DNA from 4 places in the Streptomyces sp. NPDC052052 genome. Region 1 is predicted to be linked to each of the others. Evidence: riboswitches for the same ligand, from Rfam matches in the RefSeq annotation. Region 1 holds a riboswitch; each other region holds the start of a gene.

Region 1 (7,721 bases):
AAATCACACAGGGGACATGTTCACCGGTGGCCGCTTCCAGGGCATCCGGCGGTCCTGCTGTGTGGGACCGGCCGCCAGGAAAGCCGCCGCGAGGTCGCCGTACCACCGCGCCGCCAGCCGCGCGGCACGGTGGTGCGGGCTGCCGGGGCGGTGCGGCAGTACAGCCGGAGACCGTTCGTCCGCCACCGCCACGACCGGCACGCAGGGGACTGCGCCCGGCAGGACCCCGCCCGGCAGTCCGGGCGCGTCACCCGTACCCGCGCATCGGCTCCCCACGAGGACGCGCGGCGAGCAGAGCCGTCTCCCCGCACGCCGGAGCAGGAGGTCGGCCATGAAGGTTCTGCCCTTCCTTCGCCCCTTGCCGGGCCGGCCGTGCCGGTGCGGCATCCAGCTGTCATCCGCGCTGATCAAAGCCACCGCGCTCGAACCGGTGGTACTCACCGGACAGATGCTCCTCGCCGGCATCATCGGGGAGCGTCGGCCCGCGCCACGCCCGGCCGGACCGACCACGGGATCCGCCGCCGCACCGGCGACCGCACCGGCCGCCGCACCGCACACCGTCCCCGCCCCTGCCTCCACCACCACCGCCGCCTCGACCGGGAGCCTGGGCCTCCGGGGCGGAGAGCCGCCGCCCGTCGTCCTCCTGCACGGTCTCACCGACAACCGTTCGGCCTTCGTGCCGCTCCGCCGCACCCTCGCCCGACACGGCCGGCACCATCTGGAGTCGCTCAACTATGCGTCGTTGACCTGCGACATCCGCACGGCGGCCGAACTGCTCGGCCGGCACATCGAGGAGATCTGCGCCCGCACCGGACACCAGAAGGTCGACATCGTCGGACACGGCCTCGGCGGCCTGATCGCCCGGTACTACGCCCAGCGGCTGGGCGGCGACCAGCGGGTCCGCACCCTGGTCACGCTCGGCGCGCCGCACGGGGGCACGTCCGTCGCCCCGCCGGCCGGCGCCCACCCTCTCGTGTCCCAGATGCGCAGGGGCTCCGGGCCGATCGAGGAACTGCGCAGGCCGGCACCCGGCTGCCGCACCCGCTTCGTGAGCTTCTGGAGCGAGTTCGACCGGGTAATCGTCCCGGCCGAGGCGGCCTGCATCGATCACCCGGATCTCGACGCGCTGAACGTACATGTCAGCGAAATCGGCCATCTCGCGCTCCCAGTGCACCCGGCCGTCGTCGCCGCCGTCCGGCAGGCACTGGATTCCCGCGCATCAATGATCGAAGCCTCGGGCGGCACACTGCCCCCGAGCACCTCAGAAGCCCCGGCAGGAACCGCGAGAACCACAAGAACCGAGCAAACCGTGAGAGCCGCAGGAACCGAGCAAACCGCAGGCACCGCGACAACCGCAGGAACCACGGGCACCGGTCCGGTGACCCGATCACACCGGAGCAGCAGCACCCCACCTCATTCGCGGCCCCATTAAATAGAACGCATTTCGAACATAGAGCCAAGGCTGTGTGCACGGCCCGGCAAAAGACTGCCGATTGCCCGTTTCCTGAGCCGCCCCGGGGCTGCCGAAGATTGTCGACGTCGCGTACCGCCGGGTACAGTCGCGCCACTGCTCCCCTGGGATTCCCCACCGGATCCCGGACCGCAGATCCTGCTGCCGAGGCGAGAGAGAAGTTGGTGGACGACCAGCACCCCCACGCCGGGTATGCCGGATACGACGGCCAAACCACCGCCAGTCACCTCGGCGACCCGCTCTTCGGCTCCCTCCCCGGCAGCTACGACGGCATGTACGACAGCGGCTACGGTACGGGCCCGGTCGAGTACGGGGTTCCCTACGAATCCACTCACTGGGACACCGGCGCACACCCCACCACCTCGTACGACGCCTACGGCGGGTACCCCGCGCAGACCCAGCAGCCGTATCCCGCGGGCCCGACGTACGACACCACGGCCACCTGGACCCCTGCCGTCGACCACGGCACGGCGGCGGACACGATCACCGCCACCTTCGCCGACATTCCGGCACGGGGCGGCGCTCCGGACGCCACGGGTCAGTGGGACACCAGCGGCTGGTACCGGCCCGACCCGTGGGCGGCGTCCGCCTACGACTCCGGCGTCCACGACGCCACGGCCTGGAACATCGGCGCCACGCCCACCCACGAGCAGCAAGCACCGGAAGCGTACGCGGCGCACGAGGCGCACCAGCCGTACGGGCCCTATGACGATCAGAGCTCCTTCGACCCGTACGAGCCCCAGCACACCGCCGAGTTCAACCTCACGGAGCCGGAGACCGGGACCGCCCCGGAGACCGGGCCGGAGGCGGAGGCCGGAGCGGACTTCGGCCCCGGCAGTCACGACGGTCACAGCGGACACAGCGACGCCGACGGGCCGGAAGACGAAGCCGACGGCTACGACGACGACCTGAACGACCACGTGCCCGCCGCCCGGCGCCCCCTCAGCCGCCCCGTCACCCGCGCTCGGCGGCGTACGCCAGCGAAACGTTCCGCGCTCCTCACCGTCGCCGTTCCGTCCGCCTGCGTGATGAGCGTGGCCGGTATCGCCGCCGCCTCCGTCGCCGGGCTGGGCGGCGAGGACAAGAAGGACGACAGCACCACGATGGCGGCCGCCGATCCGGGTTCCGTCAAGTCGGTCGCCGCCAACAACAAGTTGGACACCCAGCTCGCCAACCTCAGCGCCGACGCCGAGAACTTCGCCGACCGCGCCAGCCGCACCCAGGAGCGCATCGACCTGCGCGAGCGGCAGGCCGCGGAGAAGAAGAAGCGGGAGGAAGAGGCCGCCCGCAAGGAGGCGTTGCGCCCCAAGTTCGTCATGCCGGTCAAGGACCACGGCCTCAGCGCGTACTTCGGCCAGGCGGGCGTCAACTGGATGTCCGTGCACACAGGCATCGACTTCCCCGTCTCGTACGGCACGCCCGTGATGGCCGCGACCGACGGCACCGTGCGCACCCAGTGGAACAGCGCCTACGGGAACATGGCCATCGTCACCATGGCCGACGGGACCGAGACCTGGTACTGCCACCTGAGCAGCACCAAGATCCGCTCCGGCGCGGTCAAGGCCGGTGACGTCATCGCGTACTCCGGCAACTCCGGCAACTCGACCGGCCCGCACATGCACTTCGAGGTACGGCCCGGCGGCGGCGCGGCGATAGACCCGCTCCCCTGGCTCCGCAGCCACAACGTCGACCCGACCTGAGCCGCTCCCGCCGCCCGGTCGTCCCGACCGACCGGGCCGGCCGGGACGAGTGACCGGGCCGTGTGTACAACCGGCCCGCCGGTCACTCGTCGGCCCGGCTACAGCTTCTCGACCGGCGCGTACCGCAGCAGCAGCTTCTTCGGCCGCTCGTCCCCGAAGTCGACGGTCGCCTTCGCCTGATCGCCGACGCCCTCGACCGCCGTCACCGTGCCGAGCCCGAACTGGTCGTGCGTGACCCGGTCCCCGACGGCCAGCGTGATCGTGGGCTTGTCCGACGTGCGCCGGGTCGCGAAGCCCGAGGGGCCGGAGCGCGAGCGCGACGAGGACAGCGACGAGGTGATCCCCGAGGTCGGTCCGGCCGGGGACACCATCGGCCCGGTCCGCTTCCACTCCAGGTGCTGGTCCGGGATCTCCTCCAGGAACCGCGAGGGCGGGTTGTACGAGGGCTGGCCCCAGGCGCTGCGCATCGCCGCCCGGGTCAGATAGAGGCGCTCGCGGGCCCGGGTGATGCCCACGTACGCGAGCCGCCGCTCCTCCTCGAGCTCCTTGACCTGGCCGAGCGCGCGCATGTGCGGGAAGACGCCGTCCTCCATGCCGGTCAGGAAGACCACCGGGAACTCGAGGCCCTTCGCGGTGTGCAGGGTCATCAGCGTGATGACGCCGGAGCCCTCCTCGTCCTCGTCCGGGATCTGGTCGGAGTCGGCGACGAGCGCGACCTTCTCCAGGAACTCGGCGAGCGTCCCCGCGCCCTCCTCGCCGGACTCGCCCCGCTCCTGCTCGAATTCGAGGGCGACGGCCGCGAGTTCCTGAAGGTTCTCGATCCGGGTCTCGTCCTGCGGGTCGGTGGACGCCTGGAGTTCGGCGAGGTAGCCGGTGCGCTCCAGCACCGCCTCCAGGACCACCGCGGGGCCCGCGCCGGACTCGACGATCGTGCCGAGCTCCTCCATCAGCGTGTTGAACCGCTTGACGGCGTTGGCCGACCGGGCGGCCATGCCGTACGCCTCGTCGACCCGGCGCAGCGCCTGCGGGAAGGTGATCTTCTCGCGCAGGGAGAGGGCGTCGATCATCGCCTCGGCGCGGTCCCCGATGCCGCGCTTGGGCACGTTCAGGATGCGGCGCAGCGGGACGCTGTCCTCGGGGTTGGCGAGGACCCGGAGGTAGGCCAGGACGTCCCGGACCTCCTTGCGCTCGTAGAAGCGCACACCGCCGACGACCTTGTAGGGCAGGCCGACGCGGATGAAGATCTCCTCGAAGACACGGGACTGCGCGTTCGTCCGGTAGAAGACCGCGACGTCACCGGCCCTGGCGTCGCCCGCGTCGGTCAGCCGGTCGATCTCGTCGGCGACGAACTGCGCCTCGTCGTGCTCGGTGTCGGCGACGTAGCCGGTGATCCGGGCGCCGGTGCCGGCGTTCGTCCAGAGGTTCTTGGGGCGGCGGCTCTCGTTGCGTTCGATGACCGCGTTGGCGGCGGACAGGATCGTCTGCGTGGAGCGGTAGTTCTGCTCCAGGAGGATCGTGGTCGCGTCCGGGTAGTCCTCCTCGAACTGGAGGATGTTGCGGATGGTCGCGCCGCGGAAGGCGTAGATCGACTGGTCCGCGTCGCCGACGACGCACAGTTCGGCGGGGGCGCCGTCCTCGCCGGCCGGGCCGACCAGTTCGCGTACGAGGGTGTACTGGGCGTGGTTGGTGTCCTGGTACTCGTCGACCAGGACGTGCCGGAAGCGGCGGCGGTAGTGCTCGGCGACATCGGGAAACGCCTGGAGCAGGTGGACCGTCGTCATGATGATGTCGTCGAAGTCCAGTGCGTTGGCCTCGCGCAGCCGGGACTGGTACATCGCGTAGGCCTGGGCGAGGGTCTTCTCGAACCCGTCCGCGGCCTGGCCGGCGAAGGTCTCCTCGTCGATCAGCTCGTTCTTCAGGCTGGAGACCTTGGCCGTGAAGGACTTCGGCGGGAACCGCTTGGGGTCGAGGTCGAGGTCACGGCAGACCAGGGCCATCAGCCGCTTGGAGTCGGCGGCGTCGTAGATGGAGAACGACGAGGTGAAGCCGAGCTTCTTCGACTCGCGGCGCAGGATGCGTACGCACGCGCTGTGGAAGGTCATGACCCACATGGCGTGGGCGCGCGGGCCGACGAGCTGTTCGACCCGCTCCTTCATCTCGCCCGCGGCCTTGTTGGTGAAGGTGATCGCCAGGATCTGGCCGGGGTGGACTCCGCGCTCGGCGAGGAGGTGGGCGATCCGGTGGGTCAGCACCCGGGTCTTGCCGGAGCCCGCCCCGGCGACGATGAGCAGCGGGGAACCCGCGTGGACCACCGCGGCGCGCTGCTCGTTGTTCAGCCCGTCGAGCAGTGCCGCGGGGTCGATCACCGGACGGTGCGCGCCGTCACGGTAGTACGCGTCCCTGGACGGCGGAGGCCCGTCGAACACGCCCGCGAAGAGGTCCTCCGGCACCTCTTCGGGTGCGGAGTCCTCGGGGGGCGGCGGAGGCTCCTCCTCCGTGTGCTGGAGGCCGGCCAGGAAGCTGTCGTCAAAGAGGCTGCTCATCGCTTGCCGAGTCTAGTGCCGCGACCGCACCTGGCGGCCGGGTACGCAAAGAGAGCGGTCGTCCACGCGGTGTGAGAGAAACCGGGCCCCGGCCCTCCCGCGCCACCTCGCTCCACCGAGGTCACGAAAACGTATCGGGCATATCGAACATCGACCTTCACAGCGGCCCCACGAGTTGGCTAGCGTGCTCGACCGGGCGGCCCGTACCCCCTGAGGCGAACCGCGCCGAACGGGTGCCCGCGCCGAATCCGGGCTGCCCTCGTGGGAGTTCGGAGCCGGGGACCCAGATGCAGCACCGGGGTGAATCGGTCCATATCCCCACGCGGACCGTAGGGCAGCCTTCCGTTCCGCCCGAACCCGACAGCTAACCCGGCAGGCGGTCCACGGAAGGAGATGCCGGTCTTGGCATCACACCGCAAACCGCGCACCCGGGTGCGCACCAGTACACCCGCCGTCGGCCTCACCACGGCCGCACTGGCGTCCGTGACCCTGCTCTCCTCGCAGAGCGCCATGGCCGCCCCCGCCCCGAAGCAGAGCATCGAGGACGTCCAGAAGAAGGTGGACGGCCTCTACCGGCAGGCGGGCACCGCGACCCAGCAGTACAACCAGGCGAAGGAGGCGTCCACCGCCCAGCGCGCCAAGGTCGACGCCCTGCTGGAGGACGTGGCGAAGCGCGCCGACAAGCTCAACGAGGCCCGCAGGACGCTCGGCGCCTACGCCGCCGCGCAGTACCGCGCCGGCGCCATCGCCCCGAACGCCACCTTCTTCCTGGCCGACGACCCGCAGTCGTACTTCGACCAGAACCAGCTGATGAACCGGATGACCGAACAGCAGCAGAAGGCCGTCTCGGACTTCCGCGCGGAGCAGGTCAAGGCCTCGAAGAAGCGCGCCGAAGCGGTACAGAGCCTGGAGACGCTGACCACGACGCAGGCCACGCTGCGCACCAGCAAGCAGAACGTCCAGCAGAAGCTGGGCGAGGCGCGTGCGCTGCTGTCGAAGCTCACCGCCGAGGAGAAGGAGCGGCTCGCGGCGCTGGAGCGCAAGAAGGAGGAGGAGGCCAGGCGCAAGGCGGAGGAACTCGCCAAGCAGCAGGCCGCCGCCAAGGCCGAGGCGGACCGCAAGGCGGCCGAGGCCGCGGAGGAGACGGAGACCGGCACCACGACCGGTTCGGACAGCAGCGCCACCACCAAGGCGGAGAAGGCCCTCGCCTTCGCCGCGGCCCAGATCGGCAAGCCGTACGTGTGGGGTGCGACGGGTCCGTCCTCGTACGACTGCTCCGGGCTCACCCAGGCGGCATGGAAGGCCGCGGGTGTCGACATCCCGCGCACCACCTGGGACCAGGTGGAGATAGGAACCCGGGTCGCGACCGCCGATCTCCAGCCGGGCGACCTCGTCTTCTTCTACGACGACATCAGCCACGTCGGCATCTACAAGGGCGACGGGATGATGATCCACGCGCCGAAGCCGGGGGCGAATGTGCGCGAGGAGTCGATCTACTACATGCCGATCTACGGCAGCGTGCGCCCGGCGTAGCCGCCCGCACCGCCGGCCCGTCGGGCAACGGCTGCGGGGCGGGCTCCCTGTCGGAGCCCGCCCCGCGGGTCGGGCCGGAACGGGGCGGCTCGGGTCCGGAGCGCGGCGGCGCCCCGGGGCCGGCGGCGGCCCGGGTCCGGAGGGGTGGCTCAGGTCCAGAGGGTGGCGATGAAGATGTTGGCCAGCGTCAGCCCGCCCACCGCCGCGAAGGCGCCCTTGTCGACCTTCTCCTCGTCCCGCTTGATGTAGACGAGCGCGAGGATCACGATCAGGATCAGCAGCTTGATCCCGATCTTGATGTGGTTCAGCTGACGGCCGTCGGACTCGTCGAGCCCGACCAGCGCGACACCGGTGACCAGCATCGTCAGTGCACCGTGCAGCATCGCCGGGACGAACCGGGCGGTGCCGGCGCCCATCGCCTTCATCTGGGTCAGGAAGCCGCCCAGCAGGGCAGCGATGCCGATGATGTGCAGG
Region 2 (7,721 bases), on a different contig from region 1:
CGCCCACCGTGGCCGCGAGCCCCACCCGGTCGACGTAGTCGTGATGGGTGAAGCGGTACACGTCCCGGTCGGACAGATGCGGATAAGGGGCGAAGAAGCGGTAGTACTTCGCCTCGTCGGAGACCTGCTCGTAGAAGCTGACCAACCGTTCGGCGTCGTCCGCGGTGATGGGTCTGATCCGGGCGGTACCGCCGTCACGGAGGACCACGTCCGCTTCCCAGTAGTCGGGGTAGACCTGATGCGGACTCTGCTCCGGCGAGGGCTGCATGTCCAAAGACTACGGCTCCGTCAGCGGTCGCGGCGGGCTTGGGGTCGGGGCAGTCTGGGGGAGCCGATCGACGGACCGGCACAGGTCACGGGTGCGTACGGCCTCGACCGGGGCATCACGTACCACATGAGAGACTGGTCTAGACAACCATTGATTCACGAAGGGCAGAACCATGGCTGAGCGCCGCGTCAACGTCGGTTGGGCCGAGGGCCTGCACGCCCGTCCCGCATCCATCTTCGTCCGGGCCGCCACGGCCTCCGGCATCCCCGTGACGGTCTCGAAGGCCGACGGAAACCCGGTGAACGCCGCCTCCATGCTCGCGGTCCTCGGTCTCGGCGCGCACGGCGGCGAGGAGATCATACTCGCGTCCGAGGCGGAGAACGCCGAAGCCGCCCTGGACCGCCTGGCCAAGCTGGTCGCCGAGGGGCTCGACGAGCTCCCGGAGACCGTCTGAGCCCTTCAGCGCGAGAAAGCCGCGACATCCCATGCGGAGTCGCGGCTTTTTGCTTTTCCGTTCCGGATCGGCCGAAGCGAATTCGAGCAGCCCAAAGAAAGCCCCGACGAAAGGGCGTCTCTTTGTATACGGCGTCATTGTTAATACCGAGCACGCGTGGTGTGTACTGCATGTTGCGAAGTTCTCACTCGATCCGTGCGTGAGGAATCGGGCCTGCGCCCCGGCCGGTCCGTGCGGCGCAGACGGTGCGCGCCCACGGCCCGTTCGGCGTGCTGCATGGCCAGCGCCCTGGCCCGTTCCGCGTCGCCCCGCACCACCGCGTCGACGATGGCTCCGTGCTCGGCCCAGGAATCCACCGGGCGGACCGGCTGCTCCACGGTGTACATCCACGTGGTCTTGTGCCTCAGCTGGGTGAGCAGCGCGATCAGGCCGGGGCTGCCGGACGCCTGCGCCAATGTCTCGTGGAACCAGCCACCCAGGGAGCGCAGATCCTCCCCCTCGCCCCGCCTGGCCCGCTCCTGCCCCAGCCTGACCAGGCCACGCAGCACCTTGAGATGCGCCTCGGTGCGCCGATGAGCGGCGCGTGCCGCACCCAGCGGCTCCAGCAGCATCCGGACCTCCAGGAGATCGGCGGCCTCCTGCTCCGTGGGCTCGGCGACGCAGGCGCCCGCATGCCTGCGGGTGACCACGAACCCTTCCGACTCCAGGGTGCGCAACGCTTCCCGCACCGGGACACGGGAGACCCCGTAACGACGCGCCAGTACCTCCTCGGTGAGCCGGCTGCCGCGTTCGAAGACACCGGAGACGATGTCGTCACGGATTGCCGTGCATACCGAATGCGCAGGAATGCGCATGTCCGAACCTCCCCCTTAATCCCCGCGCAACGCGGCCGACCGACGTCTGTCCTGCGACTCTATTGCAATGCGGCCGCATTTCCGATGCCGGGAAGAAATTCATGAATATCTTTTGGCCGCGGGGCAGGTCCTGGGACCCGTCGAGGACAGGTGCCAACAGCGGATACGACGAAGGCCCCGTCGTAGGGGGCCTTCGAAGGAGATACCGCGCAGGGCGCGCCGGCAGGAGGTCAGACGTTGACGCCGCGGGCACGCAGGTAGGCGATGGGGTTCAGGTCGGAGCCGTACGACGGCGTGGTGCGCGCCTCGAAGTGGAGGTGCGGTCCGGTGGAGTTGCCGGTCGAGCCGGAGAAGCCGATCCGCTGACCCGCACCGACGCGCTGGCCGACGAAGACGCCGATCGAGGAGAGGTGGCCGTACTGCGTGTACGTGCCGTCCGTCATCCGGAGCACGATGTTGTTGCCGTACGCGCCGCCCCAGCCGGCCTCGACGACCGTGCCGGCACCGACGGCGACGACGGAGCTGCCGTAGGCGGCGTGGAAGTCGATGCCGGAGTGCCTGCCGGAGGACCAGAGCGCGCCACCGGTCCGGTATCCGGTGGTGACGTACGAACCGGCGACCGGGAGCCGGAAGGCGTTCAGGCGGGCGCGCTCGGCGGACCGGGCAGCGCGGGCCTTCTCGGCTCGCGCCTGGGCCGCACGCTTCGCATCCGCCTCGGCCTTCTTCTTCGCCTCGGCGTCGGCCTGGCGCTGCTGCGCGTCGGCCTGGGCCTCGATCTGCTCGGCGAGGGTGCTGTCGACGGCCAGGACCTGGCTCAGACCGGTCTCAGCGGCGGAGGAGTCCGCAGCGAGAGCCGGAGCGGCCGTACCGCCGAGGACGCCGGTGGTGGCCAGGGCCGCGATTCCGACGACCCTCGCGCTCCTGCTCGTCAGTCGGCTCGGGGCACGGTGCTTCCCGGTGGCACGGGTGAACGCCATTGAAGCGGCTGGTCCTTTCCCTCCTTCTCGCCTACCGGGTTAGCTGACGGGTTCGGAGCAGGAAGGTCTCCTACGGACGCCACGGCCTCACCGAGGCCCGGCATCCGATTCACCCCAGGGACTGCATGGGTCCCCGGCTCCCCAGGCTCGCGCCTGACGGGGACTCGGCGATGACTGCCCGGTACGTCACGGATGCGGCATACGAGTGACGGACAGCCGGGCCGACGCTAAGGGCGGCCACTTTCGTTCACCAAACGGACACGCCGCTTTGTAGCGCACGCCACAGGGCAGACAGTCATCCTCCCCATCAAAACGGACATGCGGAAGATCCCTACGCGTCGCCTGCCGCAGGGGTCTTCCTCGTGCCTCGCCAGGTCCGTGCGCCGGGTCCGTGCGTGACGGGTCGAGGCACCGGTCGACCGACCGCCACGGTGGGGGCGCCCGTGTCCGGCCGTTGACCGGCCGGGCGTGGCGGTCGACCGACGAACCGTCACCCGCGGCCGGCCGTCGCTGGCAGCTGCGCGGTCGGCCGGCCGTCACCCGCCACGGGCCGACCGGTGGTCCGGACCGGGCGGGTGCGATCACGACCAGGGGATCCGCCCGTCAGCCGGTGACCACCGACACCTCTCCGATGCCCAGGGCCCGGACCCGCTCCTCGATCTGTGCCGCGTCACCGACGAGGATCGTGACCAGCCGGTCGACCGGGAAGGCGTTGACCACCGCCGCGGTCGCCTCGACCGTGCCGGTCTCCGCGAGCCGGGCGTACAAGTGCGCCTGGTAGTCGTCCGGGAGGTGCTGCTGGACCTGGTCGGCGAGGGTTCCCGCGACCGATGCCGCCGTCTCGAACTTCAGCGGTGCGACCCCCACGAGGTTCTGCACGGCGATCTCGCGCTCCTCATCGGTCAGCCCCTCGGCCGCCAGGGTCCGCAGGACCGTCCACAGGTCCTCCAGCGCCGGTCCCGTGGACTCCGTGTCCACCGATCCGCTGATGGCGAGCATCGAGGCTCCGGTGGCCCCCGAGGCGGAGTCCGGGGCCGACGAGCGCAGCACCTGGGCGAAGGCCCGTACGCCGTAGGTATAGCCCTTCTCCTCGCGCAGCACCCGGTCCAGCCGGGAGGTGAGCGTTCCGCCCAGGCAGTACGTGCCCAGCACCTGGGCCGGCCACACGCTGTCGTGGCGGTCGGCGCCGATCCGGCCGATCAGCAGTTGCGTCTGCACCGCGCCCGGACGGTCGACGATGACCACCCGGCCGGTGTCGTCGGCGGTGATCGGCGGGGCGGGACGGGGTTCCGCGGAGTCTCCCGACCATTCGCCGAGGGTGTCGGCGAGCAGGGCGTCCAGGTCGATGCCGGTGAAATCACCCACGACCACGGCGGTGGCCGTGGAGGGCCGGACGTGGGCGTCGAAGAAGGCACGCACGGCCGCCGAGTCGATCCGCTCCACCGTCTCCTCGGTGCCCTGCCGGGGACGCGACATCCGCGCCGCGGCCGGGAAGAGCTCCTTGGAGAGCTGCTTGGCGGCGCGCCGGGCCGGGTTGGCCAGCTCGTGCGGGATCTCGTCGAGCCTGTTGTGCACCAGGCGTTCGATCTCGCTCTCGTCGAAGGCGGGCGCCCGCAGCGCCTCGGCGACCAGAGCGAGCGCCTTGGCCAGCCGGGAGGCCGGGACCTCCAGGGAGACCCGGATGCCCGGGTGGTCCGCGTGTGCGTCGAGAGTGGCGCCGCAGCGCTCCAGCTCGGCGGCGAACTCTTCGGCGGTGTGCTTGTCGGTGCCTTCGGACAGGGCCCGGGACATGATCGTGGCCACGCCGTCGAGCCCCTCGGGCTCGGCGTCCAGCGGGGCGTCGAGGAAGATCTCGACAGCGACGACCTGCTGGCCGGGCCGGTGGCAGCGCAGCACCGTGAGGCCGTTGGGCAGGGACCCGCGCTCGGGCGCGGGAAAGTCCCAGGGGCGGGCGACGCCGGGGGCCGGCTGCGGGTGGTACTGCATGGAAACTCCAGTCGCGGCAGCGTCGGTCACTGGTCCGCCCCTTCGTGCGTGTCGGTGTCGTCGGCGTCGGTCTCGTCGGTGTCCGCTTCGTCCGCGGGCTCGGCCGACTCGACCGGCTCGTAGACCAGCACCGCCCGGTTGTCGGGGCGCAGCTGGGCCTTGGCGACCGCCTGGACCTCCTCCGCGGTGACGTCGAGCACCCGCTGGACGGCGGTCAGGGCAAGCTGCGGGTCGCCGAAGAGCACGGCGTACCGGCAGAGTTCGTCCGCGCGTCCCGCGACCGTACCCAACCGGTCCAGCCACTCACGCTCCAACTGGGCCTGCGCACGCTCCATTTCCTCGGGCGTGGGGCCCTCGGCGGCGAACCGGGCAAGCTCCTCGTCGACCGCGGCCTCGATCTGCGGCACCTCGACGCCGCCGGACGTCTTCACGTCCAGCCAGCCGAGCGAGGGAGCGCCCGCCAGTCGCAGCAGCCCGAACCCGGCCGCCACGGCCGTACGGTCACGGCGGACCAGGCGGTTGTGCAGCCGCGAGGACTCGCCTCCACCGAGCACGGTCAGCGCGAGATCCGCCGCGTCGCACGCGCGGGTGCCGTCGTGCGGCAGCCGGTAGGCGGCCATGAGCGCCCGCGCCGGAACCTCCTCGCGCACCTCTTCGCGCAGCTGCTCGCCGATGGTCTCGGGGAGCGTGCCGTCGCGCGGCGGCTGCTTGCCGTCGTGGGACGGGATGGAACCGAAGTACTTCTCGATCCAGGCGAGGGTCTCTACGGGGTCGATGTCGCCGACGACCGAGAGCACAGCGTTGTTGGGGGCGTAGTAGGTCCGGAAGAAGGCGCGGGCGTCCTCGAGGGTCGCGGCGTCCAGGTCCGCCATCGAGCCGATCGGTGTGTGGTGGTACGGGTGGCCCTCGGGGTAGGCCAGTGCCGTCAGCTTCTCGAACGCCGTGCCGTAGGGGACGTTGTCGTAGCGCTGACGACGCTCGTTCTTGACGACGTCGCGCTGGTTCTCCATCGACTCCTCGTCGAGCGCGGCGAGCAGCGAGCCCATCCGGTCGGCCTCGAGCCAGAGAGCCAGCTCCAGCTGGTGGGCGGGCATCGTCTCGAAGTAGTTGGTGCGCTCGAAGCTGGTGGTGCCGTTGAGCGAACCACCGGCGCCCTGGACCAGCTCGAAGTGTCCGTTCCCCTTGACCTGGCCGGAGCCCTGGAACATCAGGTGCTCGAAGAGGTGAGCCAGTCCGGTGCGTCCCTCGACCTCGTGACGCGAGCCGACGTCGTACCAGAGGCAGACCGCGGCAACCGGGGTCAGATGGTCCTCGGAGAGCACCACGCGCAGGCCATTGGCCAGACGGTGCTCGGTCGCTGTCAAGCCGCCGGAGCCGGCCTGGGCTGTGGCCGTGTGACCCATGGGCATGTACGTCCCTTCGATCGCGATACTGAATTTCCTGCGAGACCTGCCACTGTAGGCAAGCGCACAGACACCTGCCGAAGTTCCCATACCGCGGAAGTTCGCGTGAAAGAGGGGCACACCCGCCGTGGAACGGGTCACGGAGCCGCCCCGGCAGGGGCCGGAGCGGCCCTTGGGACGGGTCGAGGTCGGCGCTGTCAGTGCGGAGGTCCACAATGGTCCGCGTCAGAACCTGAGGTTGCCCGAACAGAATCCGTGAAGGAGTCGCAGCAGCGATGGCCCGCCGCAGCACGAAGACCCCGCCGCCGGACGACTTCGAGGAGAGGATCCTCGACATCGACGTCGTCGACGAGATGCAGGGCTCCTTCCTTGAGTACGCGTACTCGGTGATCTACTCCCGGGCCCTGCCGGACGCTCGTGACGGCATGAAGCCGGTGCACCGCCGCATCGTGTACCAGATGAACGAAATGGGTCTGCGCCCCGAACGCGGCTATGTGAAGTGTGCCCGCGTCGTCGGCGAAGTCATGGGCAAGCTGCACCCGCACGGCGACGCGTCGATCTACGACGCGCTGGTCCGTCTGGCGCAGCCGTTCTCCATGAGGCTCCCCCTGGTCGACGGCCACGGCAACTTCGGCTCGCTCGGCAACGACGACCCGCCGGCCGCCATGCGGTACACGGAGTGCCGGATGGCCGACGCGACGTCGCTGATGACGGAGTCGATCGACGAGGACACCGTCGCCTTCCAGTCGAACTACGACGGCCAGGAGGAGGAACCGACCGTTCTTCCGGCCGCGTACCCGAACCTCCTGGTCAACGGCGCGTCCGGGATCGCTGTCGGCATGGCGACCAATATGCCGCCGCACAACCTGGGCGAGGTCATCGCCGCCGCTCGCCACCTGATCAAGCATCCGGGTGCGGACCTGGAGACCCTGATGCGGTTCGTCCCCGGCCCCGACCTGCCGACGGGCGGGCGGATCGTGGGCCTGGGCGGTATCAAGGACGCGTACGCCGGCGGACGCGGCACGTTCAAGATCCGTGCCACTGTCTCCGTGGAGAACGTCACGGCACGCCGCAAGGGTCTGGTCGTCACCGAGCTGCCCTTCACGGTCGGCCCGGAGAAGGTGATCTCCAAGATAAAGGACCTGGTCTCGGCCAAGAAGCTCCAGGGCATCGCGGACGTGAAGGACCTGACCGACCGCGAGCACGGCCTGCGCCTGGTCATCGAGGTCAAGAACGGCTTCGTGCCGGAGGCCGTGCTGGAGCAGCTCTACAAGCTGACGCCGATGGAGGACTCCTTCGGCATCAACAACGTCGCACTGGTCGACGGGCAGCCGCTCACGCTGGGGCTCAAGGAGCTCCTGGAGGTCTATCTCGACCACCGCTTCGACGTGGTGCGCCGGCGCAGCGAGTTCCGCCGGGGCAAGCGTCGCGACCGGTTGCATCTGGTCGAGGGCCTGCTCGTCGCGCTGATCGACATCGACGAGGTCATCCGGCTCATCCGGTCCAGTGACAACTCCGCGCAGGCGAAGGAGCGGCTCATCGAGCACTTCTCGCTCAGCGAGACCCAGACGCAGTACATCCTGGACACGCCGCTGCGCCGACTGACCCGGTTCGACCGGATCGAGCTGGAGAGTGAGCGGGACCGGCTCAACGCCGAGATCGACGAGCTCACCGCCATCCTCGAGTCGGACACCGAGCTGCGCAAGCTCGTCTCTTCCGAACTCGCCGCGGTCGCCAAGAAGTTCGGCACCGACCGGCGTACGGTCCTGCTGGAGTCGG
Region 3 (7,721 bases), on a different contig from region 1:
GGTTCGTGTGTCGTGTGCCGGAGTGGTCGGTGGACGCCGCCGTGTGGCTGGTCGAAGTGGTGGGTGATGCTTTGCGCGCGGCCGAGTGCGCGGAACAGGTGGTGGTGACCGCCTCGCCGGCGTCCCCTTCTTGTGCAGCGGCCGGCTGACCGGGGGAATGGCATGAGGTCCGGTGCCACACGGGTCAGCTCGGCCATCCGCACGGACGGTAGAGCGGGGCGCAGACCGGCTGCGGACCGTAACTCCTGTGGCACCCCGGGGTGAGCGCGGGCGTCGCCGCCTGGCTGAGCACGACTTCGCATGCCCCGGCAGGTGCCTGCGCCCTCGGTCGCAGGGACAGCCGTCCGTCCGGCCGGGGTAGATTCGAACAGTGAACGCTGAAGACCCCGGCCGTATCGTCCTGCTCACCGCCAGCCACCGCGTCGCACCCGGACTTCTGTCCTGGCCCGCCTGGCAGACGCTGCGCGAGGCCGACCGGGTGTTCTGCGCCGAGCCGGACCACCCGCAGCTGCCGTATCTGCGCGAGGCCGGCGTCGCCGTCGAGCATGCCGCGCCCAGCGCGCAGGAACTCGTCGACGTGTGCGCCGGCGGCCGGAGCGTGGTCGTCCTCACCGGCGGTGAAGGAAGCGGACCGCTGACCGACGGGCTGGCCCGGCTCGCCGGCTCGGGCCGGGTGCGGATGCCGGACCTGGAGCTGCTGCCCGGTTCGTACGACCTGCCGGGCGCCCGGCTCCTCGACCTGGTCCAGATCATGGACCGGATCCGGACCGAATGCCCCTGGACCTCGCAGAAGACCCACAAGGGCCTCGCCAAGTACGCCATCGAGGAGGCGTACGAACTCGTCGAGGCGATCGAGGACGGCGACCGCGAGGAGCTGCGCGAAGAGCTCGGGGACGTCCTCCTCCAGGTCGTCTTCCACGCCAGGATCGCCGAGGAGAACGAGGAGGAGCCGTTCTCCGTCGACGACGTGGCCGCGACCCTCGTCGAGAAGCTGATCCACCGCCATCCGCATGTCTTCGGGGACGAGACCGCCGAGACTCCGGAGGACGTGCACGCGCACTGGCTGCGGACCAAGGCCATCGAGAAGCAGCGCGACTCGGTCACCGACGGAGTGCCGCTCGGCCAGCCCGGTCTCGCGCTCGCCGCGAAACTGGCCGGCCGGGCCCGTACCGCGGGGCTCGATGTGACGCTGCCCACAGGCGACGGCATCGGGTACGAGCTGCTCGCCCTCGCCGTCCGCGCCGAACAGGACGGGGTCGACCCCGAGGCCGCCCTGCGGGCCGCGGGCCGTGCCTACCGGGACGCCATCCGGGCGGCAGAGGGCAACGGATAACGTCGAAGGGTGAACCACAGCCCCACCGACCGTCCCACCGGACAGCCTGGCGACCGCTCCACCGACCGCCCCGCCGGACAGCCCACCGACCGCCCCGCCGGACAGCCCGGCGCCTGCCCCGCCGGCGCGCCCGAACTCTTCACCTGGGAGTTCGCCACCGATCCGTACCCGGCCTACGCCTGGCTGCGCGAGCACAGCCCCGTGCACCGGACCGCGCTGCCCAGCGGCGTCGAGGCCTGGCTCGTGACCCGGTACGCGGACGCCCGGCAGGCGCTCGCCGACACCCGGCTCTCCAAGAACCCGGCGCACCACGCCGAGCCCGCGCACGCCAAGGGCAGGACGGGCATCCCGGGCGAGCGCAAGGCGGAGCTGATGACGCACCTGCTGAACATCGACCCGCCCGACCACACCCGGCTGCGCCGCCTCGTCTCCAAGGCGTTCACCCCGCGCCGGGTCGCCGAGTTCGCCCCGCGCGTGCAGGAACTGACGGACCGACTCATCGACCGCTTCATCGCGGAGGGGAAGGCCGACCTCATCCACGAGTTCGCCTTCCCGCTCCCCATCTACGCGATCTGCGATCTGCTCGGCGTCCCGCGGGAGGACCAGGACGACTTCCGGGACTGGGCGGGCATGATGATCCGCCACGGCGGCGGGCCGCGCGGGGGAGTGGCCAGGTCCGTGAAGAAGATGCGGGGCTATCTGGCCGAGCTGATCCACCGCAAGCGCGAGAACCCGGGGGACGACCTGATCTCGGAGCTGATCCGGGTCGCCGACCACGGCGAGCACCTCACCGAGAACGAGGCCGCGGCCATGGCCTTCATCCTGCTCTTCGCCGGGTTCGAGACGACGGTCAACCTCATCGGCAACGGGGTGTACGCCCTGCTGCGCAACCCCGTACAGCGCGAGCGGCTGCAGCGTTCCCTCGGCGTGGGGGAGGACGGGCTGCTGGAGACCGGGATAGAGGAGCTGCTGCGGTACGACGGTCCGGTGGAGCTGGCGACCTGGCGGTTCGCCACCGAGCCGCTGACACTCGGCGGGCAGGACATCGCGGTCGGCGACCCGGTGCTCGTCGTGCTCGCCGCAGCCGACCGTGACCCGGAACGCTTCGAGGACCCCGACGTGCTCGACCTCGCACGGCGTGACAACCAGCACCTCGGATACGGGCACGGCATCCACTACTGCCTGGGCGCGCCGTTGGCCCGCCTGGAGGGACGGACCGCGCTCGCCACGCTGCTGAGGCGCCTTCCCGACCTGCGCCTTGCGGGGGAACCCGCCGATCTGCGGTGGCGCGGCGGACTCATCATGCGCGGACTGCGCACGCTGCCCGTGGAGTTCACACCGGGCTCCCCCGAGGCGCAAGGTGACACCCTGTCAACTTTGTGACTTTCACGTGATCTGCGCTGCATCGACTTGTGACACGCGTTCGAGTCCCGCTAGTTTCACCGTTCGACGCACCTGTCACTCGTCACACGGAAGGCAACCTCATGGGCTCCGCGAACGGCAGACACCGTCGCCCTCGTCAGGCACCCGCCATCGTCGTCGCGGCGGGCGTGACCGGATCGGCCATCGCCATCCCGCTCCTCGGCGCGGCCGGTGCGCACGCGGCCGACGCCACGACCTGGGACCGGGTGGCCGACTGCGAGAGCGGTGGCACATGGAGCGCCGACTTCGGCAACGGCTCCTACGGCGGTCTCCAGCTCTCGCCGGAGGTCTGGAAGGCGAACGGCGGTGAGTCGTACGCCCCGAGCGCCGACCTCGCCAGCCGCGCCCAGCAGATCGCCGTGGCCGAGAAAGTCCTGGAGGACCGTGGCCCGAAGGCGTGGCCCAGTTGCGCGGTCATCTCCGGCCTCACCACGGACGGGACGCTGCCGGGCGTCGACCCGGGCTCCGTGCCGTCCGTCGGCCTCTCGGACGACGTGTCGAGTGGCAAGGGTCACGTGAAGGATGCGCAGGGCGGCGACACGCAGGGCGGCGAAGCGCAGAGCGATGACGCGCAGAGCGACGAGACCACGCCGTCCGCGAAGCCTTCGGCCGCCGTGTCGACGGCCCCGTCCGCCAAGGCATCCGAATCTTCCGCTTCGTCAGATTCACCAGATTCGTCGGCTTCGTCAGATGCGTCACAGTCCTCTGATTCCGCCGCTTCCCCCAGCCGGGCCGGTGGCAAGCACCGGGGTGCGGCCGCCTCCGAGGGGAGAGGGCATGTGAACGGCGGTGAGCGGGAGTCGGGCCGCCATGCGTCACGCTCGGACGCCGGAGCGCGTCAGGCAGGCGCCGACGGCTCCTATGCCGTCCATGCCGGTGACAATCTCTGGACGATTGCTGATGCACAGAATGTTCCTGGTGGATGGTCTGCGCTCTACGAGGCCAACAAGGGTGTCGTCGGCTCCGATCCGGACCTCATCCTCCCTGGCCAGAGCCTTGATCTCGAGGTGAAGGCCCCGTGAGGCCTGGCTGAAAAACGACTAAAACAGCCCCCAAAGCTGGGGTACTTCAGGGACCTATGTCCGCTTATGCGTAAGTGAGACATGGGTCTCTTTGCGTCAACTGGCGTGTCGTAGCTGGACGAACCTTCCGTATCGCCTCCCACCTGCGAAAACGATGGTTCTTCAGGTGCAAGTAAGGGCTGATTGTCCGGTATGTCTGTTTTTGGATATAAGGGTTCCGTGTGTTTACGGTCGGAACTGCTCGCACCGCGGGCCCCGTCGACCGTCACGCCGAATCCTGCCGTCGGTCGGAGGGAACAGACGCGTAAAGCGCCGTAGGCAGGAGCGGGGGACCCAGGTAGGCGTCGGTCCCGATCGTCGAAAGACGCATCAGGGTCCGGCTTGGGGTGAAGTCGCGTGCTAGGACGTGCGACCGGGCAACTCACTTGGCCCGAACCCGACAGCTCACCTCGTAGGCGTCGGTGAGGAGATCTTCCATGCTGTTTTCTGGTAAGGGTCAGCGCCGTCGTCCGTCCAAGGCCGTCCGCATCGCCACGCTCGCCGGTGTCACCGGCACCGCCGCCGTCATGCCGCTGATCGGTGCGACCGGCGCCTCCGCCGCCTCCGTCGCCACCTGGGACGCCGTCGCCCAGTGCGAGTCCGGTGGCAACTGGTCCATCAACACCGGCAACGGCTACTACGGCGGCCTGCAGTTCTCGCAGTCCAGCTGGGCCGCCGCCGGCGGTACGCAGTACGCCCCCCGTGCCGACCTGGCCACCAAGGCCCAGCAGATCGCCACGGCCGAGCGGCTCCTCGACATGCAGGGCCCCGGTGCCTGGGGCTGCGCCTGGGCCGGCAACCTGAAGAACGACGGGGTGAACCCGGGCGTCGACACCGGCTCCTCGAAGTCCTCCACCACCACCCAGAAGCAGAACACCCAGAAGCAGAGCACCCAGGCCGCGCCGAAGCAGCAGACCCAGCCGAAGAAGGCCGAGCGCACCGAGGCTCCTGCCGCCAACCGCTCGTACCGCTCGACCGCGCCGGCGCAGACCGAGTCGAAGAAGACCGTCACCACCCCGACCGGCGAGAAGGTCAAGAAGGGGAACGGCGAGTACAAGGTCGTCTCCGGTGACACCCTCAGCAAGATCGCTGCCGCCCACAACGTCCAGGGCGGCTGGCAGAAGCTGTTCGAGCTGAACAAGGGCATCGTCAAGGACGCCAACCTGATCTACCCGGGTCAGCAGCTTCACCTGACGAAGTAATCCGGCAGTTCGGATTCCCCTTTTCCAGGGCACCCCGGCCCGGCGCGCAGTCCCCCAGGCGCGCCGGGCCGGGGTCTTCGCATCCGTTCGCCGCGGGCCCGCCTTGTGGGTGATCGTTCAACTGTTGTAGTTACTGGCCAGTAAAATTCTGGCCGTTTGTCCGGCAATGAGATTTCCTGGGTTCTTTTTCGTCCCAGGGGACGGGCGGTCGTCCGGCTGATCGGGTCGCGCCGGTTAGGCTCTTGTCGCAAGGCCAAAGTGACCCTGCACAACCAGCGTCATATCCCAGAAGGAGATGCTCGTGCCGTCCATCGACGTCGTCGTAGCCCGGGAAATCCTCGACTCCCGGGGTAACCCCACGGTCGAGGTCGAGGTTGGCCTCGACGACGGCAGCACGGGCCGTGCTGCCGTGCCGTCCGGCGCCTCCACCGGTGCGTTCGAGGCCATCGAGCTTCGCGACGGGGACCCCAACCGTTACCAGGGCAAGGGCGTGGAGAAGGCCGTCCTCGCCGTGATCGAGCAGATCGGCCCGGAGCTCGTCGGTTACGACGCCACCGAGCAGCGGCTGATCGACCAGGCGATGTTCGACCTGGACGCCACCGAGAACAAGGGCTCGCTCGGCGCCAACGCCATCCTCGGCGTCTCGCTGGCGGTCGCCCACGCGGCCTCCGAGGCCTCCGACCTGCCGCTGTTCCGCTACCTCGGCGGCCCGAACGCGCACCTGCTGCCCGTTCCGATGATGAACATCCTCAACGGTGGGTCGCACGCCGACTCCAACGTGGACATCCAGGAGTTCATGATCGCCCCGATCGGCGCGGAGTCCTTCTCCGAGGCCCTGCGCTGGGGTGCCGAGGTCTACCACACGCTGAAGAAGGTCCTGAAGACCAAGGGTCTTTCGACCGGTCTCGGCGACGAGGGCGGCTTCGCGCCGAACCTGGAGTCCAACCGCGCCGCCCTCGACCTCATCCTGGAGGCCGTCAAGGAGGCCGGCTACGTCCCGGGCAAGGACATCGCGCTCGCGCTCGACGTCGCCGCGTCCGAGTTCTACAAGGACGGCGTGTACGAGTTCGAGGGCAAGTCCCGCTCGGCCGCCGAGATGACCGAGTACTACGAGGAGCTCGTCGCCGCGTACCCGCTGGTCTCCATCGAGGACCCGCTGTTCGAGGACGACTGGGCCGGCTGGAAGGTCATCACCGACAAGCTCGGCGCCAAGGTCCAGCTCGTCGGCGACGACCTGTTCGTCACCAACCCGGAGCGTCTGGCCCGCGGCATCGAGGAGGGGTCCGCCAACGCCCTGCTCGTCAAGGTCAACCAGATCGGTTCGCTGACCGAGACCCTGGACGCCGTCGAGCTGGCCCAGCGCAACGGCTACAAGTGCATGATGTCGCACCGCTCCGGCGAGACCGAGGACGTCACCATCGCCGACCTGGCCGTCGCCACCAACTGCGGCCAGATCAAGACCGGCGCCCCGGCCCGGTCCGAGCGCGTCGCCAAGTACAACCAGCTGCTGCGCATCGAGGAGATCCTCGACGACGCCGCGGTGTACGCGGGCCGCTCCGCGTTCCCGCGCTTCAAGGGCTGAGCACCGGCCCTTCGAAGTTGAAAGGCCCCGGCCTCCGTCCGTCCCCGCACTCGGTCCCGTACCGTGTTCGGGGACGGACGTGTGTAAGGGGAGGCGGGAACATGGCCGCGAAGGACCGGGACCGGTTCTCCACCTCGACCCGGCTGCGGCTGCTCGGGGAGCAGACCGCCGCCCGCGTCTACCGGTCACAGAACCGCCGTCAGGCCCGCCGCTCCCGGCTCACCGGCCGGGCGGCCTTCCTCGCCCTCGTCGTCTGCTCCCTGGTGGTGGCGCTCGCGTACCCGATGCGGCAGTACATGTCACAACGGGACGAGATCGCCGAACAGGAGCGCATGGCACAGGAGGCCCGCACCCGCACCGAGGAGCTGCGCGACGAGAAGGCGCGCCTCCAGGACGATGCGTACGTCCGGCAGCTGGCCCGCACACATCTGCACTACCTTCTCCCCGGGGAGACCGGTTACACGGTGATCGACCCCGACGCGGTCAAGGAGCGCAACGGCGAGACGGACGATTCCGGCCGGTCGTGGCACTCCAACCTCTGGGACGGCGTGGACAGCGCCGACCGCCGCGACTGACTTCTCCCACCCCCTCTGCAGAACCGCAGTTCGAGCAGCCCGATCAGAACCTAGGCAGGCATGGAAACCCCCCCTCCGCAGACCGAGTCCACCCCGCCCACCGAGGCGGACATCGCCGCGTTCCAGCTCCAGCTGGGCCGCCCGCCGCGTGGGCTGCGCGCGATCGCGCACCGCTGCCCGTGCGGCAACCCGGACGTGGTCGAGACGCAGCCCCGGCTGGAGGACGGCACGCCGTTCCCGACGACGTATTACCTGACGTGCCCGCGTGCCGCTTCGGCGATCGGCACACTGGAGGCGAACGGGGTCATGAAGGAGATGACCGAACGCCTCGGCACGGACCCGGAGCTGGCCGCCGCGTACCGGGCCGCACACGAGGACTACATCGCCCGGCGCGACGCGATCGAGGTGCTGGAGGGCTTCCCGAGCGCCGGCGGCATGCCGGACCGGGTGAAGTGCCTGCACGTGCTGGTCGGCCACTCGCTGGCCGCCGGGCCCGGCGTGAACCCGCTGGGCGACGAGGCGATCGCGATGCTGCCGGAGTGGTGG
Region 4 (7,721 bases), on a different contig from region 1:
ACAGCAGAACGCCGAGGTACGGCAGCACCAGGGCCACGATCAGCCAGCCCGCCTTGGCCCAGCCTCCGAGGTCGTCGCTGCGGAAGATGTCCGCGATGACCTTGAAGAGCAGGAACAGCCACATGATCCAGAGGAAGAACCAGAGCATGGTCCAGAAGAGGTTGAGCAGAGGGTAATTTTGCACGTCCGGCTCCTGGATCACCGCGAGTTCATCGCGTCGACCGACTGACTTATAAACCAGTCATACCACCGCATATCGTCCCTCGCTCGTCGCCCTCCGGAGGGTGGGTGCGGAGTACCGTGGAGGTGACGAGGAGGCCGGAGCCTCCAGGAGGCGAGGTCGCCCCGTGTTCATGAAGCGGTGTGGGATGCGACGTGGGCGGCGGTGTGGTGATCAGGCGTACGCAGGGGTCCTCGCGAGGGCGCATGCACGCGGCTGACGAGTCCGCCCGGAGCCCGGTCGGTGCGATCGGGCGCGTCACCGTGCCGATCCCGTCCGACGGTCCGGGCGAAGTGCTGGTGGCCGTACGGGGCGGGTCGGAGGCATACACCGCATGGTCGGTGAGATCGATCGACCGTGACGTACGCGTCGTTGTCGTCGACTCGGTCTCGGCGCGCGGCGTGATCGTGGAACCCCTGCCGTCCTGATTCCGGGCGGCGGATCCGGGTACGCCGGGCAGTCACGCACGGCAGGAGTCTTCCGATGTTCTTCTGGCACGTTCCCGCCCCCAACGAGGCGATGCTCATATCCGGTTCCAAGAGGCAGACCCTGGACACCCAGTTCCGGATCGTCACCGGACACGGCAGCTTCGTTCTCCCGGTGAAGCAGAAGGTGCGCATGCTCTCCCTGGCGCTGCGGGAGGCGGAACTCACCGAGGACTGCGTGACGCAGCAGGGGATCCGCCTCAACGTCCGGGCCGTCGCCGTCTTCAAGGTCGGCGACGACGCCGTGTCCATCGCCAACGCGGCACGTCGCTTCCTGACCGAGCAGGAACAGATGGAGGAGCTCGTCGGCCGGATCTTCGCGGGCCACCTCCGGTCCATCGTCGGCGGACTGACCGTGGAGCAGATCATCCGCGAGCGCAACCGGGTGTCCCAGGAGGTCATCGCGGGCAGCCACGGCGAGATGGAGAAGCTCGGCATCGTGGTGGACGCCCTCCAGATCCAGGAGATAGAAGACGCCACCGGCTACATCAAGAACCTCGCCGCCCCGCACGCCGCCGCAGTCGCCGGCCAGGCCAGGATCGCCGAGGCCAGGGCCGACCAGGAGGCCAGCCAGCGTGAGCAGCAGGCCGCCGCGCTCAAGGCGGAGTACGAGCGCGACACCGCGATCAAGCGGGCCGGCTTCCGGGCCGAGACCGAGCAGTACAACGCCCGTGCCTCGCAGGCCGGGCCGCTCGCCGAGGCCAGGGCGTCGCAGGAGGTCATCGAGGAGCAGACCGCACTGGCCGAGCGGCAGGCCTCCCTCGCCGCGCAACGGCTCGAAGCGGAGGTCCGGCGCCCGGCGGACGCCGAGGCCTACCGGCAGCGCACCCTCGCGGAAGCGGCCCGTGACCGGGTGAAGTTCGAGGCCGACGGCGGCGCGTACACCGAGCGGACCCTCGCCCAGGCGCAGGCCGATGCCAACAGCGTGCGCGCGGCCTCGCTGCGCGACGGCAACCAGGAGCTCATCGCGGCCAACCGCATCGTGGAGAACCTCCCGGCCCTGGCCGACGCCGCCGCCCGCGGTATGTCGGGGGCCGATCTCACCGTTCTCAACGGCACCAGTGGTGTCAACGAGATGGCGGCGGGCGTGGTCGGCCAGGGGCTGGCGATCCTCCAGTCCCTGCAGCACGGCGCGAGTGCGATGAAGCCGGCGGCGTTCGACGGGAAGGCCGCGGCACGGATCACCGAGTCGAACTGAGGGGGCGGAGCGGGGCGGGCCGTTCCCGGGCGCGCGCGGCCGTGATGTCCCCAGTGGTCACGAGTGCGTCGGACATGCCGTACAGTTGTATTCACCGACGCGGGGTGGAGCAGCTCGGTAGCTCGCTGGGCTCATAACCCAGAGGTCGCAGGTTCAAATCCTGTCCCCGCTACTGAAGATTCAGGCCCGGCACGCAGACAGCGTGCCGGGCCTGAATCATGTCCGCCTCGGATTCGGCGGCCCGGGACGACCGGCCGGTGCCCGATGGGGGAGCAGGCCGGGCGGGTGTGTGAGCTGTGCCACGGGCTGCCCCCATTGGGCGATGAGGAGTCGCCGTGCGGGCCCGTTCGGGCGAGCCTGGGGTGGGGCGCGGTACCTCGCGCGTACCGGGCAGGAGAGCACAGGTGGGGATGCGGCTGGAGCGGCGCGGCGGACACGGCGAGTACGAAGCCGCCCGTACCCGGCGTTTCGTCCGCATGCTGCCCGCGCTGATGATCGTCGGCGGAGTGCTGTTCGACGTCCTCACTCCGCAGGCGTTCACCGCCATTCCGCTGTTCGTCGCGGCGCCCTTGATCGCGGCGCCCTTCTTCTCGCTGCGCAGCACCATGGGCACCGGTGCCGCCTCGGTGCTGGCCGTGATCGTGCTGCGGCTGATCACCAACACGTTGCCGTTGGTCGTGCCGCTCAGTGAGCTGCTCACCGTGGCCACCGTCTCGGCCCTCGCGGTCGTGATCAACACGGTGGTACGGCGCAGCAACGAGCAGCTGGCCTCCGCACGGGTCGTCGCGGAGACCGCCATGCGCGCGGTGCTGCCGAAGCCGTCCGACCGGATCGGCGGGCTCCAGGTGGCGGCGCGGTACGAGGCGGCGCAGGCGGACGAGTTCGTGGGCGGAGACCTGTTCGCCGTGACGGAGACCCCGCACGGGGTGCGGCTGGTGGTCGGGGACGTACGGGGGAAGGGGCTCGAAGCGGTCGAGTCGGTGGCGGTGGTCATCGGGGCGTTCCGGGAGGCGGCCGAGCCGGAGCGTTCGCTGGAGGGTGTGGCGCAGCGACTGGAGCGGGCGCTGGCGCGGGAGGAGTCGCGGCGGAGCGGTCTGGAAGCGGTCGAGGGCTTCACCACCGCCGTACTGGCCGAGATCCCGTCCGGTGCGTCCCGGGTCCGGATCGTCAACCGCGGTCACCCCGAGCCGATCCTGCTGCACCCGGACGGGGTGGTGGAGGTGCTCGGGCCGACGGTGCCCGCGCTGCCGCTCGGGATGGGGCTGGGAGCGTGGCCCGACCGGGCCGACGAGTGGGACCTGCCGGCCGGGGCGACCCTGCTGTTCTACACCGATGGTCTCTCCGAGGCGCGGGATGCCGACGGCGTCTTCTACGATCCGGCGGCCCGGCTGCGCGGGCGGATCTTTCCCGGGCCGGAGGAGCTGCTGTCCGCGCTGATCGATGACGTGCGGCGCCACACGGGGGGCGAGACGACCGACGACATGGCGCTGCTCGCGGTCGCACGTCCCGCCGAGGGGCAGCCGGACCGGCGGAGGACCGTGAGCATCGTGGGCCCGGACGGGACGTGACGGGTGGGGCGACGGTGCGCCGGACCCGGTGGGGCGGTGCGGCTCCGGACCCGAAGGAAACCGTGCGTAATCAAAAGGCGCCGCTCCGCATAACATATGATGCAACGTCAGAAAGTCGTCGACGCCTAAGGGCCGATCAGGTCGTCCGACTCCGAACGGTTTTGTCCGGTAAAGGCCAGGCCAAAGAGGTGAGCGATCCAGGGGAACGGCTTGGAATCGAGCCCCCGCGTCTATTAACGTTCGATAACGCAGCGCGGTCGTCCCAGCCGTCGTCAGTGGCGGCACCGTGCGCGAGCGCCGAATTCCGCAAGGGAACCGGGGAACCATCCATATGGGGTGAATCGGGCATCCATGTCTCGTGAGAGGCGAGAGAGGCCCGTAGGAGACCTTCCTGCTCCGAACCCGTCAGCTAACCCGGTAGGCGAGAAGGAAGGAAAGGAGTGCGCCCACGTGGCGTCCAACAAGCCTGCCCCCGAGGCCCCTTCACGGTTCGACTCCGAGTTCGGCACCGGCCTCGGCGTCACTGGCGGCGGATCAGAATTCGGTTACGGACACCAAACCCTCGGGACGGGAACGGAGTTCGGCGCCGACCACGGCACCGAACCGGGTGCCGGCTTCGTCGGTGAGTTCGGTGGCGAAGCCCGTGCGGACGACGGCAGGGAACCCGCCGGGAGCTGGGACGAGTGGAACCCCACCGAGGAGTCCGTCCGTCCCGTGCGCGGCAAGCACCGGGTGGCCAAGCAGCGCAACGCACTTGCCCGTAGCTCCACGGTGCTCGGCGTCGGTGTCATAGCGGCGGTCGGCGCGGGCGGCATGGCCAGCGCACAGAGCAAGCCGCCGGTCTCCATCTCCCTTCCCGACTCCATCTCGGACAACCTCCCCGAGGTCAAGTCCCTCCCCGGGGTCGGCGCCCTGTTCTCCAGCGACTCCGAGGCCGACCAGGCCGCCGTCGAAGCCGCCGCTCCGCTCACCACCGCCGGCATCACCACGGCCGAGGCCGAGCAGGGGGCGACGGACGCGGGCGAGGCGCTCCGTGCCCGCATCCTCCAGCAGGCCGAGCAGCAGCAGGACGCCGCCGATGCCGAGGCCAGGGCGGCTCAGGAGAAGGCCGCCGCGGAGAAGGCCGCCGCCGAGGCCAAGAAGCAGCAGGACGAGGCCGAGGCCAAGGCCGCCGCCGAGAAGAAGAAGGCGGAGGAGGAGGCCAGGGCGAAGGCCGAGGCACTGCGACTCGCCAAGCTCGCCGCCAGCTACGCCCTCCCGACCTCCTCGTACACGGTCACCTCGACGTTCGGTCAGGCCGGCTCGATGTGGTCCTCGGGCTACCACACCGGCCTCGACTTCGCGGCGCCGACCGGCACCCCGATCAAGGCCGTGCACACCGGCACCATCACCTCGGCCGGCTGGTCCGGTTCGTACGGCTACCGCACGGTGCTGGAGCTCGAGGACGGTACGGAGCTGTGGTTCTGCCACCAGTCCTCGATCGGCGTCAGCGTCGGCCAGAAGGTCACCACCGGTGACACCATCGGCCGGGTCGGCGCGACCGGCAATGTGACCGGCCCGCACCTCCACCTGGAGGTCCACACCTCCGACGGCACGGGCATCGACCCGATGGCCTGGCTGCGCGACAAGGGCCTCACCCCCTGATCCACCGGCCGCTTCCCCGCCGGTGTGAACCGAGCCGGTTCACCGGCTGCCGAACCCCGGCGGCCCTGACGCTCACCCCCCGACGTCAGGGCCGCCGGTCCGTCGCCGTCCCGCCGGTCCGTCGCCGTCCCGCCGGTCGGAACGGCCGTCCGGACCCGGCGGAACGGGCTGTCCGGAAGCGGCTGTCGGGGCCGGTCCGCCGGAATAGCCGAACTGCTGGAATCCGTTGATCCACACATGACTTCTCTTCGTGAGCTGGGCCCCTCCGACCTCCGGGTCTTCCCCCTTGCCCTCGGCGGCAACGTCTTCGGCTGGACAGCCGACGAGACGCAGTCCTTCGCCGTTCTGGACGCCTATGCCGCGGCGGGCGGCAACTTCATCGACAGTGCCGACGCGTACTCCGCCTGGGTCCCGGGCAATGCGGGCGGCGAGTCGGAGACCGTCATCGGCAAGTGGCTCGCGGCACGGTCCAACCGTTCCGACATCGTCGTCGCCACCAAGGTCGGCGCCCACCCCTCGTACCGGGGGCTCTCCGCCGCGAACATCAAGGCCGCGGCCGAGGAGTCGCTGCGCCGGCTCGGCACCGATCACATCGACCTGTACTACACGCACTTCGACGACGAGACCGTGCCGGTGGAGGAGATCATCACCGCCCTCGACCACTTGGTGAAGGAGGGCAAGGTCAGGGAGATCGGCGCCTCCAACATCAGCCCCGCACGGCTCCAGGAGTCCCTGGACTTCTCGGAGCGCGAGGGGCTGGCCCGTTATGTCGCCCTGCAGCCGCAGTACAACCTGGTCTCCCGTGACACATACGAGGGCGAGCTCCAGGACACGGCCGCCCGGGCCGGGCTCGCCGCCGTCCCGTACTACGCCCTGGCCTCCGGCTTCCTCACCGGCAAGTACCGTCCGGGCGTCCCGGTGGAGAGCGCGCGGGCCGAGAAGGCCGGTCAGTACCTGGAGTCGGAGCGGGGGCAGAAGGTGCTGACCGCGCTCGACAGGATCGCCCAGGAACACGACGCGGAGGTCGCGACCGTCGCGCTCGCCTGGCTCGCGTCCCGGCCGACCGTCGCCGCGCCGATCGCCTCGGCCCGTACGGTCGAGCAGCTGCCCGCACTGGTGGCGGTCGCCGACCTCGCGCTGACCGAGCAGGACCTGGCCGACCTCACCGAGGCATCCGCCTGACAGTGACGCCCCGGACCGCGCGCCGGTCGCGCCCGGGCCCCGCATGCTCCGGGGCCCGGGCGCTTCTGGGCGCGGCCGTGGGGCCTTACTGCGGTGGTGGAGGCCGGCGCGGGTCCAGGTAGGGGTTGTGGCCGTAGCCGCCGTAGCCGCCGTACGGCGTGTGCTGCGGGAACGGGTGCGGGGACGCGTACGGGGCGGCCGGTCCGTGGGGCGGGCGCAGCAGACCCGTCGCCTGAGCGGCATACGTCAGGGCGGGCGAGGCCACGTCCCTGCGCTGCCAGAGGTGGTGCAACAACTCCAGCTCACGCTCGGCGAAGTCCGGGCCTGCCGTCCCGAGGCGGGCCTGCCGGCGCAGTGAGGCCAGTGAGGTCGCGAACGATTCGTACTCGGCGACGGCACGGGCGGCAGCTCTGCCATGGGCCTCGGCCTGCGCCTTGGCATGCGCTGCGACCTGGGCCGCCGGCCCGCGCCGGGGCGAGGCGTACGCCGGCGCGTACCCCGGTCCGTACGCGGGCACGGGTCCGGTGGCGTACGGGCCGACCCAGCCTCCGCGTGCCGCGAGGGCGTGGCGGCGGCGTGCCGCCTCGCGTGCCATGCCGCGGGCCCGCATCGAGGAGAGGGCCAGCGGCTCGGCGGGGGCCAGCCAGCCGGCCGCCGCGTAGGCGGGCAGCTCGGCCGCGAGGGTGCGCAGCTCCCGTCGGCGCGACCAGATCGCCAGCCAGGTCACGAGGGAGAAGACCGGGACCATGAAGAGTCCGTACACGGCGTAGAAGCTGTACGGGCCGAATGCGGCCGACCCGTTCCACAGGGAGTGCATGCCCATGGCGAGGACGAGCCCCAGCAGGGGCAGCGCGATACGCCGGATCCGGTGGCGCCGTGCACTGGCCGCGGCCAGCCCGAACCCGATTCCGGTGAGCACCGTGAAGAGTGGGTGTGCGAACGGGGACATCACCGCCCGTACGAAGAACGTCGCGGCGGTCACCGCGACAGCGCCCGAGAGGCCTGTCCGCTGGTCCTCGCCGAAGGCACTGCCCAGGTAGAGGATGTTCTCGGTGAAGGCGAAGCCGCTCGCGGCGAAGCCCGCGACGACGATGCCGTCGACGATCCCGTGGAACTCGCGTTTTCGGAACAGAAAGATCAGCAGGACGGCCGCGGCCTTGGCGCTCTCCTCGACGACCGGGGCGATGAGCGTGGCACCGAGGGTGTCGGCATCCGCGGGGTCTGCGGTGGCTGTGGCTATCCAGTGGGTTGCGAATGAATTGGCGATGATTGCCACCAGGGCGGCCGCGAACGCGCCCCAGGCGAAGGAGAACAGCAGATTGCGCCAGGGCGCTGGTTCGACCCGGTCCAGCCACCGGAACGCCGCCATCAGGAGCGGTACGGGCAGGACGGCGAGACCCAGCCCGACGAGAAAGCCCTCGGTG

The links. A riboswitch is a leader RNA that binds a small molecule or an ion and turns the genes downstream of it on or off. The one in region 1 is predicted to bind cyclic di-AMP.
Region 2: another riboswitch for cyclic di-AMP. It lies ahead of AB0L71_RS07755 (M23 family metallopeptidase); the one in region 1 lies ahead of AB0L71_RS17540 (NlpC/P60 family protein).
Region 3: another riboswitch for cyclic di-AMP. It lies ahead of AB0L71_RS14225 (transglycosylase family protein); the one in region 1 lies ahead of AB0L71_RS17540 (NlpC/P60 family protein).
Region 4: another riboswitch for cyclic di-AMP. It lies ahead of AB0L71_RS26935 (M23 family metallopeptidase); the one in region 1 lies ahead of AB0L71_RS17540 (NlpC/P60 family protein).

Annotation. Positions count from the first base shown of each region.
Region 1 is NZ_JBFAWU010000013.1:67,784-75,504, reverse strand. It holds gene AB0L71_RS17555 (alpha/beta fold hydrolase) at 332-1,432, shown strand; gene AB0L71_RS17550 (M23 family metallopeptidase) at 1,636-3,171, shown strand; gene pcrA (DNA helicase PcrA) at 3,270-5,714, opposite strand; cyclic di-AMP (ydaO/yuaA leader) riboswitch at 5,945-6,109, shown strand; gene AB0L71_RS17540 (NlpC/P60 family protein) at 6,108-7,247, shown strand; gene AB0L71_RS17535 (hypothetical protein) at 7,397-7,721, opposite strand, start outside.
Region 2 is NZ_JBFAWU010000005.1:97,670-105,390, reverse strand. It holds gene AB0L71_RS07770 (GNAT family N-acetyltransferase) at 1-268, opposite strand, end outside; gene AB0L71_RS07765 (HPr family phosphocarrier protein) at 441-722, shown strand; gene AB0L71_RS07760 (GntR family transcriptional regulator) at 863-1,576, opposite strand; gene AB0L71_RS07755 (M23 family metallopeptidase) at 1,807-2,553, opposite strand; cyclic di-AMP (ydaO/yuaA leader) riboswitch at 2,567-2,733, opposite strand; gene AB0L71_RS07750 (pitrilysin family protein) at 3,157-4,539, opposite strand; gene AB0L71_RS07745 (pitrilysin family protein) at 4,566-5,948, opposite strand; gene AB0L71_RS07740 (DNA topoisomerase IV subunit A) at 6,218-7,721, shown strand, end outside.
Region 3 is NZ_JBFAWU010000010.1:84,522-92,242, reverse strand. It holds gene AB0L71_RS14245 (hypothetical protein) at 1-149, shown strand, start outside; gene AB0L71_RS14240 (nucleoside triphosphate pyrophosphohydrolase) at 371-1,333, shown strand; gene AB0L71_RS14235 (cytochrome P450) at 1,343-2,716, shown strand; gene AB0L71_RS14230 (transglycosylase family protein) at 2,818-3,777, shown strand; cyclic di-AMP (ydaO/yuaA leader) riboswitch at 4,078-4,250, shown strand; gene AB0L71_RS14225 (transglycosylase family protein) at 4,254-5,018, shown strand; gene eno (phosphopyruvate hydratase) at 5,314-6,600, shown strand; gene AB0L71_RS14215 (septum formation initiator family protein) at 6,702-7,175, shown strand; gene AB0L71_RS14210 (DUF501 domain-containing protein) at 7,236-7,721, shown strand, end outside.
Region 4 is NZ_JBFAWU010000026.1:17,579-25,299, reverse strand. It holds gene AB0L71_RS26960 (SHOCT domain-containing protein) at 1-184, opposite strand, end outside; gene AB0L71_RS26955 (hypothetical protein) at 427-648, shown strand; gene AB0L71_RS26950 (SPFH domain-containing protein) at 704-1,903, shown strand; tRNA gene AB0L71_RS26945 (tRNA-Met) at 2,002-2,075, shown strand; gene AB0L71_RS26940 (PP2C family protein-serine/threonine phosphatase) at 2,314-3,471, shown strand; cyclic di-AMP (ydaO/yuaA leader) riboswitch at 3,757-3,910, shown strand; gene AB0L71_RS26935 (M23 family metallopeptidase) at 3,922-5,115, shown strand; gene AB0L71_RS26930 (aldo/keto reductase) at 5,353-6,297, shown strand; gene AB0L71_RS26925 (PrsW family intramembrane metalloprotease) at 6,383-7,721, opposite strand, start outside.